One region of the Saccharococcus thermophilus genome, then DNA from elsewhere that is predicted to be linked to it. Evidence: riboswitches for the same ligand, from Rfam matches in the RefSeq annotation. Region 1 holds a riboswitch; each other region holds the start of a gene.
What was found. Region 1 has a riboswitch for S-adenosylmethionine ahead of BDD39_RS07415 (methionine ABC transporter ATP-binding protein). Riboswitches for the same ligand answer to the same signal wherever they lie in the genome.
Positions count from the first base shown of each region.

Region 2: another riboswitch for S-adenosylmethionine. It lies ahead of metK (methionine adenosyltransferase); the one in region 1 lies ahead of BDD39_RS07415 (methionine ABC transporter ATP-binding protein).
Region 3: another riboswitch for S-adenosylmethionine. It lies ahead of BDD39_RS13800 (bifunctional homocysteine S-methyltransferase/methylenetetrahydrofolate reductase); the one in region 1 lies ahead of BDD39_RS07415 (methionine ABC transporter ATP-binding protein).
Region 4: another riboswitch for S-adenosylmethionine. It lies ahead of BDD39_RS01620 (LLM class flavin-dependent oxidoreductase); the one in region 1 lies ahead of BDD39_RS07415 (methionine ABC transporter ATP-binding protein).

Region 1 covers NZ_JAASRS010000001.1:1,432,704-1,435,911, forward strand. The annotation lists gene BDD39_RS07410 (IS256 family transposase) at 1-1,135, shown strand, start outside; SAM riboswitch class I at 1,450-1,557, shown strand; gene BDD39_RS07415 (methionine ABC transporter ATP-binding protein) at 1,705-2,718, shown strand; gene BDD39_RS07420 (methionine ABC transporter permease) at 2,708-3,208, shown strand, end outside.
Region 2 covers NZ_JAASRS010000001.1:2,284,572-2,287,779, forward strand. The annotation lists gene metK (methionine adenosyltransferase) at 1-1,079, opposite strand, end outside; SAM riboswitch class I at 1,241-1,355, opposite strand; gene pckA (phosphoenolpyruvate carboxykinase (ATP)) at 1,540-3,126, shown strand; gene BDD39_RS11850 (DUF2584 domain-containing protein) at 3,158-3,208, opposite strand, start outside.
Region 3 covers NZ_JAASRS010000001.1:2,653,664-2,656,871, reverse strand. The annotation lists gene BDD39_RS13800 (bifunctional homocysteine S-methyltransferase/methylenetetrahydrofolate reductase) at 1-1,735, opposite strand, end outside; SAM riboswitch class I at 1,812-1,914, opposite strand; gene BDD39_RS13795 (helix-turn-helix domain-containing protein) at 2,120-2,677, opposite strand; gene BDD39_RS13790 (L-lactate permease) at 2,803-3,208, shown strand, end outside.
Region 4 covers NZ_JAASRS010000001.1:286,894-290,101, reverse strand. The annotation lists gene BDD39_RS01625 (ATP-grasp domain-containing protein) at 1-305, opposite strand, end outside; gene BDD39_RS01620 (LLM class flavin-dependent oxidoreductase) at 307-1,368, opposite strand; SAM riboswitch class I at 1,438-1,545, opposite strand; gene qoxD (cytochrome aa3 quinol oxidase subunit IV) at 1,688-1,987, opposite strand; gene qoxC (cytochrome aa3 quinol oxidase subunit III) at 1,989-2,603, opposite strand; gene qoxB (cytochrome aa3 quinol oxidase subunit I) at 2,607-3,208, opposite strand, start outside.

The DNA.
Region 1 (3,208 bases):
AAATCAACTGGAAAGTGTCATTCGTCAGTTTGTGAAGGAAAAATTAGAGCTGATTATGCGGGAAGAAATCAAACATTTCCTCGAAATCGAACAGGCTGGAACGCCGAATATGAGAAACGGCTACTATCAGCGAAATCTAGATACGCAATATGGCCGGATTGAGGGTCTTTTGGTTCCAAGAGACCGAAACGGGGAATTTCAAACACAGTTGTTTGCCCCTTATCAACGCCACACCGGCTGGCTGGAGGAAGCCATCATTAGGATGTATCAAAGTGGCATGAGTACACGGGAAATTGGCAAGTTTATCGAACGAATTCTAGGAAATGCTTATTCTCCAGCGACGATCAGCCGTATTACCGATGTCGTGAAAGAAGACATCGAGAAATGGCACCATCGTCCACTATCCAAACGTTATTCTGTCTTATATTTGGACGGCTTGTACGTGAAACTTCGCCGCGATACGGTAGAGAAAGAAGTCATTTATGTGGTGTTAGGAGTGAATGAAGAAGGGTATCGAGAAATTCTGGATTTCTTCGTGGGAGGACAAGAAAGCGCCTATGGATGGCAGGAAATTCTTCAACACCTCTACCAAAGAGGCGTCAAGGAAGTGCTTCTTGGCGTCTTCGATGGCCTTCCGGGGCTGGAGGAAGCCTTTAAGGCGGTGTATCCGAAAGCCGATGTGCAGCGCTGTGTCGTGCACAAAGTCCGCAACACCCTCAGCCGTGTTCGGAAAAAAGACCAATTCGAAGTGGCCGAGGATCTCAAGCTGATTTATCGCGCGCCGAATAAGGAGATGGCGTTACAAATGTTTCAACAGTTTGAGTCGAAATGGTCCAGCAAATATCCAAGAGAAGTTCAGTCTTGGGCCAATGAGTTGGATGTCCTCCTTACATTTATGGATTATCCAAGCAGTATTCGAAGTGTGATTTACACGACGAATGTCATCGAACGAACGATCAAAGAGATTCGGAAACGTCTAAAGCCGATGAACAGTTTGAGCAGTTTAGAAGCCGCGGAAAAAGTCGTGTATTTGACCATCCAAGATTTTAATGAGAAATGGGCAGGGCGAAAGTTAAGAGGATTTGCCGAAGCGCAGGAAGCTCTTCAACGAATGTTTGAAGAACGTTATTGTTAACCAAATATTGTAAATAAACAAAATAGGAGGATTCTCCCTTTCCACACAAGAGACTGAATATTCAGTCTCTCGTGTGGAGGAAATATCCCCCCTCTATTCTAAATCCATTTCAGAGATACCCTATCTATCTTACATTACACAAAATTCTTGACGGTACCTAATTTGTTCTCCATGAAAAAGGAAAACACCTGCAAAAAAACTTTTTCGCGGTATAACAATGATGTAAGCGCTGTCTTACCTATCATCACCAAAACCAATATTGACAATCGGCTTTCTTGGAATTATGATGAATGTAAAAATTGCATACAACAAACCGCTTATCAAGAGTGACCGAGGGAACAGGCCCAATGACGTCCGGCAACCTCCCTTTTAGGGAACGGTGCCAATTCCTGCAGAATGGCTTTCATTCTGAAAGATAAGTCGGGTATTTACATACCGATGCCTCTTTCTGAATGAAAGGGGCGTTTTTATTTTCCAGCTCCAGGAAAAGCAAAGAAGCAAAAATTCTTACATACATAGTTTTTCACAATTACATAAAACTCCGCAAATAGATCGGGAGGGAAGAAGTGATGATCGAAATAAAAAATGTAACAAAAATTTATTCCACGAAAAAAAAGCAAGTCGTCGGCGTCGACAACGTATCCTTAACCATTCAAGACGGGGAGATCTTTGGAATTATCGGCTATAGCGGTGCCGGCAAAAGCACGTTGTTGCGCTGTTTAAATCTTTTGGAACGCCCGACATCTGGCCAAGTCATCATCGATGGTGTCGATTTAACAACGTTGAATGACAAACAGCTGCGGCAGGCCCGCTTAAAAATCGGAATGATTTTTCAACACTTTTATCTTGTCAGCTCCAAAACTGTGTTTGAAAATGTCGCATTTGCCTTAAAAGCGGCAAAAAAGCCAAAAGAAGAAATTGAAAAAAGAGTCAATGAATTGCTTGAAATGGTCGGGCTTTCCGATAAGCGGGATGCGTACCCTTCCCAGCTAAGCGGCGGGCAAAAGCAGCGGGTTGGCATCGCGCGGGCGCTTGCCAACGACCCGACCGTCCTCTTGTGCGACGAAGCAACATCGGCGCTAGACCCAAGTACAACAAAATCGATTTTGACGCTGTTGAAAAAAATCAACCGTGAACTTGGCATTACGATTGTGCTGATTACACATGAAATGGAAGTGGTCAAAGATATATGCGACCGCGTCGCTGTCATGCAAAACGGGAAAATCATCGAATTAGGTACCGTATATGACATTTTTACAAATCCGAAAGAAGAATTAACAAAGTCCTTTATCAACAGTATATTGCGGTTTGAACTCCCTGATCATCTGCTGCAGAAGCGGACAGGAACGATTGTCAAAATCCAGTTCAAAGGGAAGACAGCCGAGGAAGCAATCGTTTCTGATATGCTACAAACCTTTAAAGTAAAATGCAATATTTTGCATGGAAAAATCGAGTATATTCAAGAGATGCCGCTCGGAATCTTTGTCATGGAGCTGATCGGCGAACCGGAAGAAATCGAGCGGGCCATTCACTACATTTCGCAAAGAACGAACGGATTGGAAGTGATTGCACATGCTGCTTGATGCGTTAATTGATTTAATTCCCGAACTGAACAAAGCGTTTTTAGAGACGATTTATATGGTGGCAATTTCCCTTTTCGTCGCGATCCTTGCCGGTTTGCCGCTCGGAATTCTCTTATTCGTCACCGACCGCGGTCTGTTTTTGGAGAACACAGTGGTCAAATCCGTCCTTGGCTTTATCGTCAATATGATTCGCTCGATACCGTTTGTCATCTTGCTCGTCGGGCTGTTGCCGCTTACGAAACTGATTACCGGAACAACGATCGGACCTACTGCTGCGTCCGTATCTTTGTCGGTCGCTGCCGTTCCGTTTTTTGCAAGAATTGTAGAAACATCGTTGCGAGAAATCGAAAAAGGGGTGATCGAAGCAGCGGTTGCCGTCGGAGCGACACCTTGGATGATTATCAAAGATGTGCTGCTGCCTGAGGCACGCCCTGGCATTGTGCATGGAATTACAATCACAACAATTAGTTTAGTTGGATATTCGGCAATG
Region 2 (3,208 bases), 850 kb from region 1:
TCCAACATTTTAATAATTCCTGCCGGGCGCAGGTCGAAGTTGTTGCGCACGACTTCGATTAAAATGTCTTCGGATACTTTTCCCGTGCCAAATGTGTCAATCGAAATCGAGACCGGTCTTGCCACCCCAATCGCATAGGCCAATTGCACTTCACACTTATCGGCAAGTCCTGCCGCCACGATATTTTTCGCGACATAACGGGCCGCATACGCAGCAGAACGGTCTACTTTTGTTGGATCTTTTCCGGAGAACGCACCGCCGCCGTGACGTGCGTAGCCGCCGTATGTGTCCACAATAATTTTCCGTCCCGTTAATCCCGCGTCGCCTTGAGGCCCGCCGATAACAAAGCGACCTGTTGGGTTAATAAAATATTTCGTATTTTCATCGATGAGCCCGGCTGGCACTACCGGCTTAATGACATGTTCTTTAATATCGCGTTCAATTTGTTCTTGCGTAACTTCTGGATGATGCTGCGCGGACACGACAATCGTATCGACGCGAACAGGTTTGCCATTTTCATCATATTCCACCGTTACTTGTGTCTTACCGTCTGGACGTAAATATGGCAAAACATCTTCCTTACGCACTTCCGCCAAGCGGCGTGCCAAACGGTGCGCCAATGAAATCGGAAGCGGCATTAACTCTTCTGTTTCATTGCAGGCAAAGCCAAACATAAGCCCTTGGTCACCGGCGCCGATCGCTTCGATTTCCTCGTCAGTCATCTGACCTTCACGAGCTTCTAACGCCCGATCGACTCCCATCGCGATATCTGGCGACTGCTCGTCAATCGATGTCAACACGGCGCATGTATCCGCATCAAAACCGAATTTAGCACGCGTATAGCCAATTTCGCGAACCGTATCGCGAACGATTCTTGGAATGTCGACATATGTTGATGTCGTAATTTCTCCGCTTACGAGCACGAGCCCTGTTGTCACACTCGTTTCGCAGGCAACGCGAGCGTTCGGGTCTTTTTCTAGGATCGCATCTAAAATTGCATCGGAAATTTGGTCGCAAATTTTATCCGGATGGCCTTCTGTTACAGACTCTGAAGTAAATAAACGTCTTTTTGATGACATTCGGCATTTTCCTCCTCTTTATATAATCAAACATCGAAAATGATAATGCCGTAAACGGCGGGGCGATACGGTACTCATTTCCCTTGTTTCATTTTCTCATATAAAAAAACCTTTCCTGTAACGGTGAGGAAAGGTCATTGCAATCGTAATTGCTCCTTTCACTCTTATCGTTCAAGGACACCGCCTTGCCACAGGTTAGCACCATTTCACATGTTTCCAGTTGTGACGGTTGCTGGGCTTCATTGGGCCTGTCCCTCCGCCAACTCGGGATAAGAGTATCCGTTCAATGACTTATCATATCGTAATGAAGCTCGAAAAGTCAACAAAATGCGGCGAATTTTTTATGAAAAAAACAGGAAAAATAAACAAAAGAAATCGTCACAAATAGTATGGACTAATAATAAAAATGTGTTATACTATTTTATAAGGATTATTAAATAAAAAAAGGTAGGTTTTGAAAATGGGGATCGCAAAAATGACCAATAAACTTTCTTTATTATTGCAAAAACCAAACGTATTTCACAATTTATCGGTAGCACAGCTGGTGGAAAAAGTGCTGCAGCGTAAGGAAGGTCACTTAACAGCTACTGGGGCGGTGGCGGTAACGACAGGAAAATATACAGGCCGCTCGCCAAAGGATAAATACATTGTCGAAGAAGCATCGACAAAAGCAAAAATCGATTGGGGAACAGTCAACCAGCCGATTTCGGAAGAAGTGTTTGAAAATTTATATAATAAAGTGCTTGATCATTTAATGAAACAAGATGAAGTTTTTGTCTTTAAAGGATTTGCCGGTGCTGATCCTAAATATCGTTTGCCGATTCAAGTGATTAACGAATTCGCTTGGCATAATTTATTTGCCCATCAATTATTTATTCGCCCAAGCGCAGAGGAATTACAAACACATGAAGCGCAATTTACGGTGATCTCTGCTCCAAATTTCAAAGCAGATCCGGCGGTGGACGGAACAAGATCAGAAGCGTTTATTATCATCTCTTTTGAGCGCCGCATCGTGTTAATCGGCGGAACGGAATATGCCGGCGAAATGAAAAAATCGATTTTCTCGGTGATGAACTATTTGCTTCCAGAGCAAGGGATTCTTTCAATGCATTGCTCAGCCAACGTCGGCAAAGAAGGAGACGTTGCATTATTCTTCGGACTGTCGGGAACAGGAAAAACGACGCTTTCCGCTGATCCAAACCGCCGCTTAATCGGTGATGACGAACACGGTTGGTCAAACCGCGGCATCTTTAATATCGAAGGCGGATGTTATGCGAAATGCATTAACCTATCCCGCGAAAAAGAACCGCAAATCTTTGACGCCATCGGGTTCGGAGCGGTGCTCGAAAACGTGGTAATCGATGAGCATACAAGAATACCAAATTACGATGATGCGACATTAACGGAAAATACGCGTGCGGCTTACCCGATTCAGGCCATTGCCAACATCGTGGATCCAAGCATTGCCGGCCACCCATCGACGATTATTTTCTTAACCGCAGACGCGTTTGGCGTATTGCCGCCAATTAGCAAACTGACGCGTGAACAAGCAATGTACCATTTCTTAAGCGGCTATACGAGCAAGCTCGCCGGCACCGAACGAGGAATCACTTCTCCGCAAGCGACATTCTCTACTTGCTTTGGCGCTCCGTTTTTGCCGCTTCCAGCCGTGCGCTATGCGGAAATGCTCGGCAAAAAAATCACGGAACATAACGTGCGGGTATTCCTTGTCAACACTGGTTGGACCGGCGGGGAGTACGGAGTCGGCAGCCGCATGAAGCTTGCCTACACCCGTGCGATGGTGCAAGCAGCTGTCGAAGGAGAACTGGACAATGTTGAAACAGTGAAAGACCCTATTTTTGGCTTGGCCATTCCACTTCATATTCCAGGAGTGCCAGATGAAGTGCTGCAGCCGCAAAATACTTGGGCTGATAAAAACGCATATGAACAAAAAGCAAAAGAACTGGCCGCAAAATTCCGCGAAAACTTCCAAAAATTTAAGCATATTGCACCGGAAATTGAAGCACTTGGCGGTCCGCTCGTATAATCGAAAAGGAGGGAACGATTCCCTCCTTTTTTTAATTCGTTGAATGCAAGGCGATAAGCTCATACGTGACAATCGTCCGATT
Region 3 (3,208 bases), 1.2 Mb from region 1:
ATAAGTCAAAAGCGGCGTCAATGAGCGATTTGGCGATCGCAATTCCTTCGCGAGCCGATTGTACCGGGTCGTTGGCGCATGCCGCCATGCGCAAGCGGATTTCTTCCGACAGCGTGATGCCCGGCACTTCATGGTGAAGGAAATCGGCGTTGCGCGCGCTCACTAGCGGCATAATGCCGATGTAAATCGGCGTCTCAAGATGCTTCGTCGCTTCGTACACTTCCTCGATTTGCCGTTCGGAATAAAGCGGCTGGGTAATAAAATAGTGGGCGCCGCATTGAATTTTTTTCTCTAAGCGTTCTACGGCCTTATCCAAATGGCGGACGTTCGGGTTAAAGGCCGCGGCGATCGAAAAATTCGTTTTTTGACCGAGCGGTTTTCCTGAATACGACAGCCCTTCATTAAACTGGCGAATGAGCCGAATCAAGTCAAAAGACGATAAGTCGTAGACCGATGTCGCTCCAGGAAAATCGCCGATTTTCGATGGATCGCCGGTAATGGCGAGCACATCGGTGATGCCAAGCGTATGCAAGCCCATCAGGTGCGACTGCAGCCCGATCAAGTTGCGGTCGCGGCAGGTGATATGAATAAGCGGGCGGATGCCAAGATGCTCTTTGACGATGGAGCCGAGCGCCATGTTGCTGATCCGTGGTGTAGCCAGCGAGTTGTCAGCCAGTGTCAGCGCATCAATATTCGCTTCTTTCAGCGCTTTGGCACCTTCTAAAAATTTGGCGATTCCTAATTTTTTCGGCGGATCGAGCTCGACGATTACCGAACGCCGCTTGCGTACGATGTCTTGCAGCGGCGGGACGGCATTTGGTTCGTTCGATTGAAGGGAAATGGAAATATGGCGCCGCTTCACCGTTTTCGTTTGCACCGGCGTCCGATCGGTTAAGGCGCCCGCCATCGCTTCGATATGTTTCGGCGTCGTGCCGCAGCAGCCGCCAATCAGGCGCACGCCTTGCTCACGGAAGGCGAGCGCTGTTTCTTTAAAATAATCGGTGTTTGTTTCATAGACAAGCCGTCCGTCGCGATAATCCGGCAGGCTCGCGTTCGGATACGCGGAAAGAAACGCTCTGTTTGGCAGCGGCACTTCCTCCAGCGAGCGGATCATATGGTACGGGCCGAGGCGGCAGTTCAGCCCGACGACATCGGCTCCCAGCTGCTCCAAGCGCGCCAACGCTTCAGCAAGCGGAGTGCCGTCTTGCAAAACGCCGACTTCGTGGAGGGAGACGTGCGCGATAATCGGTTTATCCGTTTCTTTGCGCGCGATCGCAAGAACCGTCTCTAATTCTTCTAAATCGTAATACGTCTCGAGCAACAAGCCGTCGACGTCTTCATTTAACAGCACAAACAATTGCTCGCGAAACGTCCGCTTTACCTCTTCGATGGAAACGGCGCTTTTATTGATGCTGCGCAATCCGCCGATCGTTCCAAGCACGTAGGCTTTATTTCCCGCCGCCTGTTTGGCGAGCCTTGCCGCCGCGCGGTTTATCGCCGGCACTTCGTCTTCGAGTCCATAGCGGGCGAGTTTGACGTAGTTGGCGCCGTATGTATTCGTTTGAATGACCTCGGCACCCGCGGCGATATATGCTTCATGAATATGAAGGATGTCTTCCGGTTTCGATAAGTTTAGTTCTTCAAAACATCGGTCGACGCCGTGCGAGTATAATAGCGTTCCCATCGCGCCATCGGCGATAAGGATGCGTTCTTTTAAGTCTTGCAAAAGCCCCACGCTCATTCCCCCGTTCTATGAAAATGGTAAAAGAAAAAAGCCTTCTATAAGAAGAAGACTTTTTATGTATCGTCTCTTCTTATCTTCCAGGCGTTTTGCCTGTCTGGATTTAGCACCTTGACATCCGTCAGGTTGCTGAGGGTTCACCGGGCCAGTCCCTCCCCCTCTCTTGATAAGAAATTCGCTATGAAGTTGTAGCCAAACGTTTATAGTTAATATATAATGTAAAGCATTTTCTGAAAATATTCAATATAATAAAATCGTTTTCAAGAAAATATTCCATCCTCAATAGAAAAAAGCATTAATGCATGAACCTCTCCCACCTACACTCTGTTTAGAGGTGGGAGACTTCTCGGTGGACATGTTAAAAAGCAGTGTTGTTCACTATAGTGAATGTATATAATTGGAATCAATGACTAGGTAGTAGTGGCATTCTTCCTCCCCGATATTGATGAAACGATGTTCTATATCGGCTTCGTAGTATATCGAATCTCCTTCTTCCAAGTCATATGATTGGGTTCCCAGCACGACTCTTAACTTTCCTTTAGCTACAGAGATATACTCTTTTACTCCTTTTTTATGCTTTGGAAAAACACCCGACTCTTGTTTTGGCGGGATCCGGTTGAAAACAAACTCAATCCCTTTTGACGGAAAAGAAGGGGACAAAAGATGGCGTTCAAAGCCGCTCCGTTCGTCTTTATATACGTATCGCTCATCTTTTCTAATGATAATGACTTCGCTTTGATCATCTTCCCCTAATAATTGTGAAAGAGTCATATCTAACCCTTCAGCGATCTGGCAAGCTACCTGAATGGTCGGGTTTTTTTCTCCTCTCTCGATTTGCGACAGCATGGAGCGGCTAACTCCGCAGCGCTCTGATAACGCCTGTAGCGAAAGAGATTTACGCTTTCTAGCTTCTCGTACGTTTTTTCCAAAATTCATGACTGTCTTCCTCCTTTCTTCATATATTACACTATAGTGGAAATTTTGTCTTGACTTACAGTTTTTTGTAGAGAATAATTATATATATCCACTATAGTGGATAAAAGGGGAGAGGGGGATGTTTTATGCATGATGCGATTCATTTCTTATTAGCAGGATTGCCTATTTTATTCGCTCTCATTTGCTTGGTTTGGCTGAAAATGCCGGCGCTGTATACCGCTGTCTGTTCGTATGGATTGGCTTTCGCATTGGCCTTTTTTTCTTTTGATGCGTCGGTGCAGGATTTGCTTCATTCCTCGATTCACGGAATGTTGTTGTCGGTGACGGTCATTTATGTATTAGTGTTTGGGCTGCTTTTGTACAACTTGCTGAATGAAAGCGGAGCGATGAATATTATTGCTTATGGTTTATTCCGCTTTTGCCATTCACCGGCAGAGCAAGGACTGCTTATTTCTGCCGCTTTAGGTCCTTTCCTGGAAGCGGTCAGCGGATTTGGCATTGCTGTCGTGATCGCTGCCCCATTATATCTTT
Region 4 (3,208 bases), 1.1 Mb from region 1:
GCCGTATATTGATTTACTTTGCTCACTTCTAAACGCAGCGCCCTGCTTCCGTTAAACACCCGGCGCCCATGGCGCTCGAGCCAGGCGAGCACCGCTTCCGTGAATTCCGGAGCAAAACGATGCCCCCGCGTATGGGAAGAGGCGCTCATCCGGTTGTAAAATACCCCTTCCGGCGGCGTCGCCGATAAATCGATCGTCCCCTTGTCTAAAAACCATTCTTCATAAGGCAGACCAAGTTCATCCAACCGCCGCGTTAAATGCACGGTCCATTCGCTATTTTCATGAATAATGTAAATTTTGCTCATCTTATTTTCCCCCTTTTGCCGCAAGCGAATTCCGTCGCTCCTCGACAAGCGGCATTACTTGTTTGGCAAACTGCTCCATTTCCTCCAATTGCGGAGAAAATTGTAATAATAATAAATCAACCCCTGCAGCTTCATACGCCAAAATGCGATCGGCAATTTGCTCCGGCGTGCCGATGAAGTTTGGCCGCAGTCCACGATTCGATACGGAATAGTCTTGCAATTTTAACTGCAACTCAAGCTGGGATTTATTGACGAAATCCTTATATCCTGCATAGCCGCTCGATAATTTGACGTCGGTAATGCGCTTTAATTCCGCCTGCGCTTCCTCCTCGCTGTCGCGGCAAATGACAAACGCCGCCATGCCAAACGAGCGAAACGGCTCTTTTCCCGCCTGTTTGCGTCGCTGCTTCATATCAGCAACTTTGCGGGCGATTTCTTCGACTGTTCCGCCATGCATCACATACGCATCGCAATGCTCCACAATCGCTTGTTTTCCCCGTTCGCTCTCGCCGCCGGCGTACAAAACCGGATACGGCTTTTGTACTGGTTTCGGTGCTAAATGGGCACCTTTTACTTCATAAAATTTTCCCCGGAAATCAAATACATCGTTCGTCCACATCCCTTTTAACACTTGAACGAATTCTTCCGTGCGGTCATAGCGCTCATCATGTTCGGTAAAAATGCCGCCATATTGACGTGCTTCTTCTTCCCACCATGCTGATACGACATTCAGCGTGAAGCGGCCGTTGCTGATGTGGTCAATATTGGCCGCCATTTTCGCCGTAACAGCCGGATTATGGAAACCGGGACGGACTGCCGCCATAATTTCCAATTTTTCTGTCACCGCCGCCAGCGCCGCCGCGGTCGACCATGCTTCCAGCGAATCGCTCTCCGGTCCTTTTATATCATTTAAATACAGCTCGGCGACTAATGTCGTGCTATATCCCCATTGTTCCGCTTTTTGCGCCACCGTTTTGGCATATTCAAACGTCGCCGGCATCATTTCATCATCAACATTGCGCAGCCATCCTCCGAAAATCGGCAGCCAAAACCCGTATCTCATCTTGCTCCTCTCCTCCCCCATGAACCGGAAAAATAAAAAACTTCTTCGATAAGAAGAAGTTTTTGCTTCATCTTATCCTCCAGAACCAACCGTTCTGCTGGAATTAGCACCTTTCTGACGAACATCAGGGGCTGCTGGGCTTCATCGGGCCAGTCCCTCTACCTCTCTGGATAAGATTTACTATTTCGTTTAATCTCCGTTTTTTCCGCTTTATTTTATCTTCTTTCTTGGATTTCTTTTATCCTATCATAGCGTTATATTTGCCGTCAATATATAAAAAAGCTGGCTCTCCTACATAGAGAGAGCCAGCGATTCCGCATTACAATACGAATGACATCGTCCAAACCGACCCGGCAACAACCACTATCGCAATAAAAAAGGCATACGCCATATTGATCGTTTGAATTTTGCCGCTGTCGCTTTCCGTCATATGCATAAACATAAATAGCTGCAAGCTTGCTTGAATGATCGCAAAAATGACGATGACGCCAATAATCGCCTTCACCGTTAATCCCGAAGATAGCGCGACCCAAAGCGCAGCGAACGTCAGCACAAGCGAGAGAATAAATCCAATGATATGTTTCCAAGGAAATGATTCATGGTGATTGTTTGCACCCATCCTAGATCACCATCCCGGTCAAATAAACTAATGTAAAGATAAAAATCCACACGACGTCAAGGAAGTGCCAATACAAGCTGACGATAAACACTTTTCTTGCCGTCCGCGGCGTAAATCCGCGCTGCAGCAGCTGAATGATAATTAAAATCATCCAGCCAATCCCAAGGCTGACGTGCGCCCCGTGCGTTCCGACAAGCACGAAAAAGCTAGAGAGAAACGCGCTTGTCTGTATCGTTGCCCCTTCATGGACATAATGAATAAATTCGCGAATTTCAAAGGTAATAAACCCTGCGCCTAAAAGAAGCGTCACCAACAGCCATGCCAACAGCCCGCTCATGCGGCCGCGGCGCATTTCAAAAATGGCGAGTCCGCACGTAAAGCTGCTTGTTAATAGAAGCAACGTTTCGATTAAAACATCTTTTACCTCAAATAGGTCTTTCGCGGTCGGGCCGCTTCCCGTACGCTGAAATAAAACAAGATAGGTGGCGAACAAGGTCGCAAACAACGCGACCTCGGCGCCAAGGAAAATCCAAAATCCTAAAATATTTAAACGGCTTTCTTCCGTCCGATACTCGAGCGGCATCGTTTCATCATATCGGTGAGCTGCTTCTGCCATCCGTTACGCCCCCTTCCGTGCCAAACGCTCCGTGCGTTTAATCTCGTCCACGCTAATGTAATAGCCGTCATCATCGTCAAACGAACGGAGAATTAAACCGAGAATAATGAAGATCGCAGCGATAATCGCCAGCGTAAACCATTTAAAGACAAGACCAAAGCCCGCGAAGAAAAACGCAATCGAAATCAAGAACGGGCGGCCTGAGTTGCTTGGCATATGAATCGGCTTTAATTGTTCTTCTTTTACTTCAAATCCGTTGCCGTTTTTCTTCATCACCCAATAAGCGTCCAAATCCGTTACTTCCGGAGTGATTGGGAAATTGTAGTGCGCTGGCGGTGAAGCAGTCGCCCACTCGAGCGTGCGTCCGTCCCACGGGTCTCCGGTCATGTCGCGCTCGCCGTACCGCGCGCTGTAATAAATGTTATAGCAAAGCATGATAAAGCCGATACCCATCAGCGCCGCGCCAATCGTCGCGACAACGTTCAGCGGCGTCCAGCCAAGTCCGGCAGAGTACGTGTACATGCGTCGCGTCATTCCCATTAATCCTAAGAAATACATTGGAAAGAAGCAAACGTTAAATCCAATCATAAAGAGCCAGAACGTCC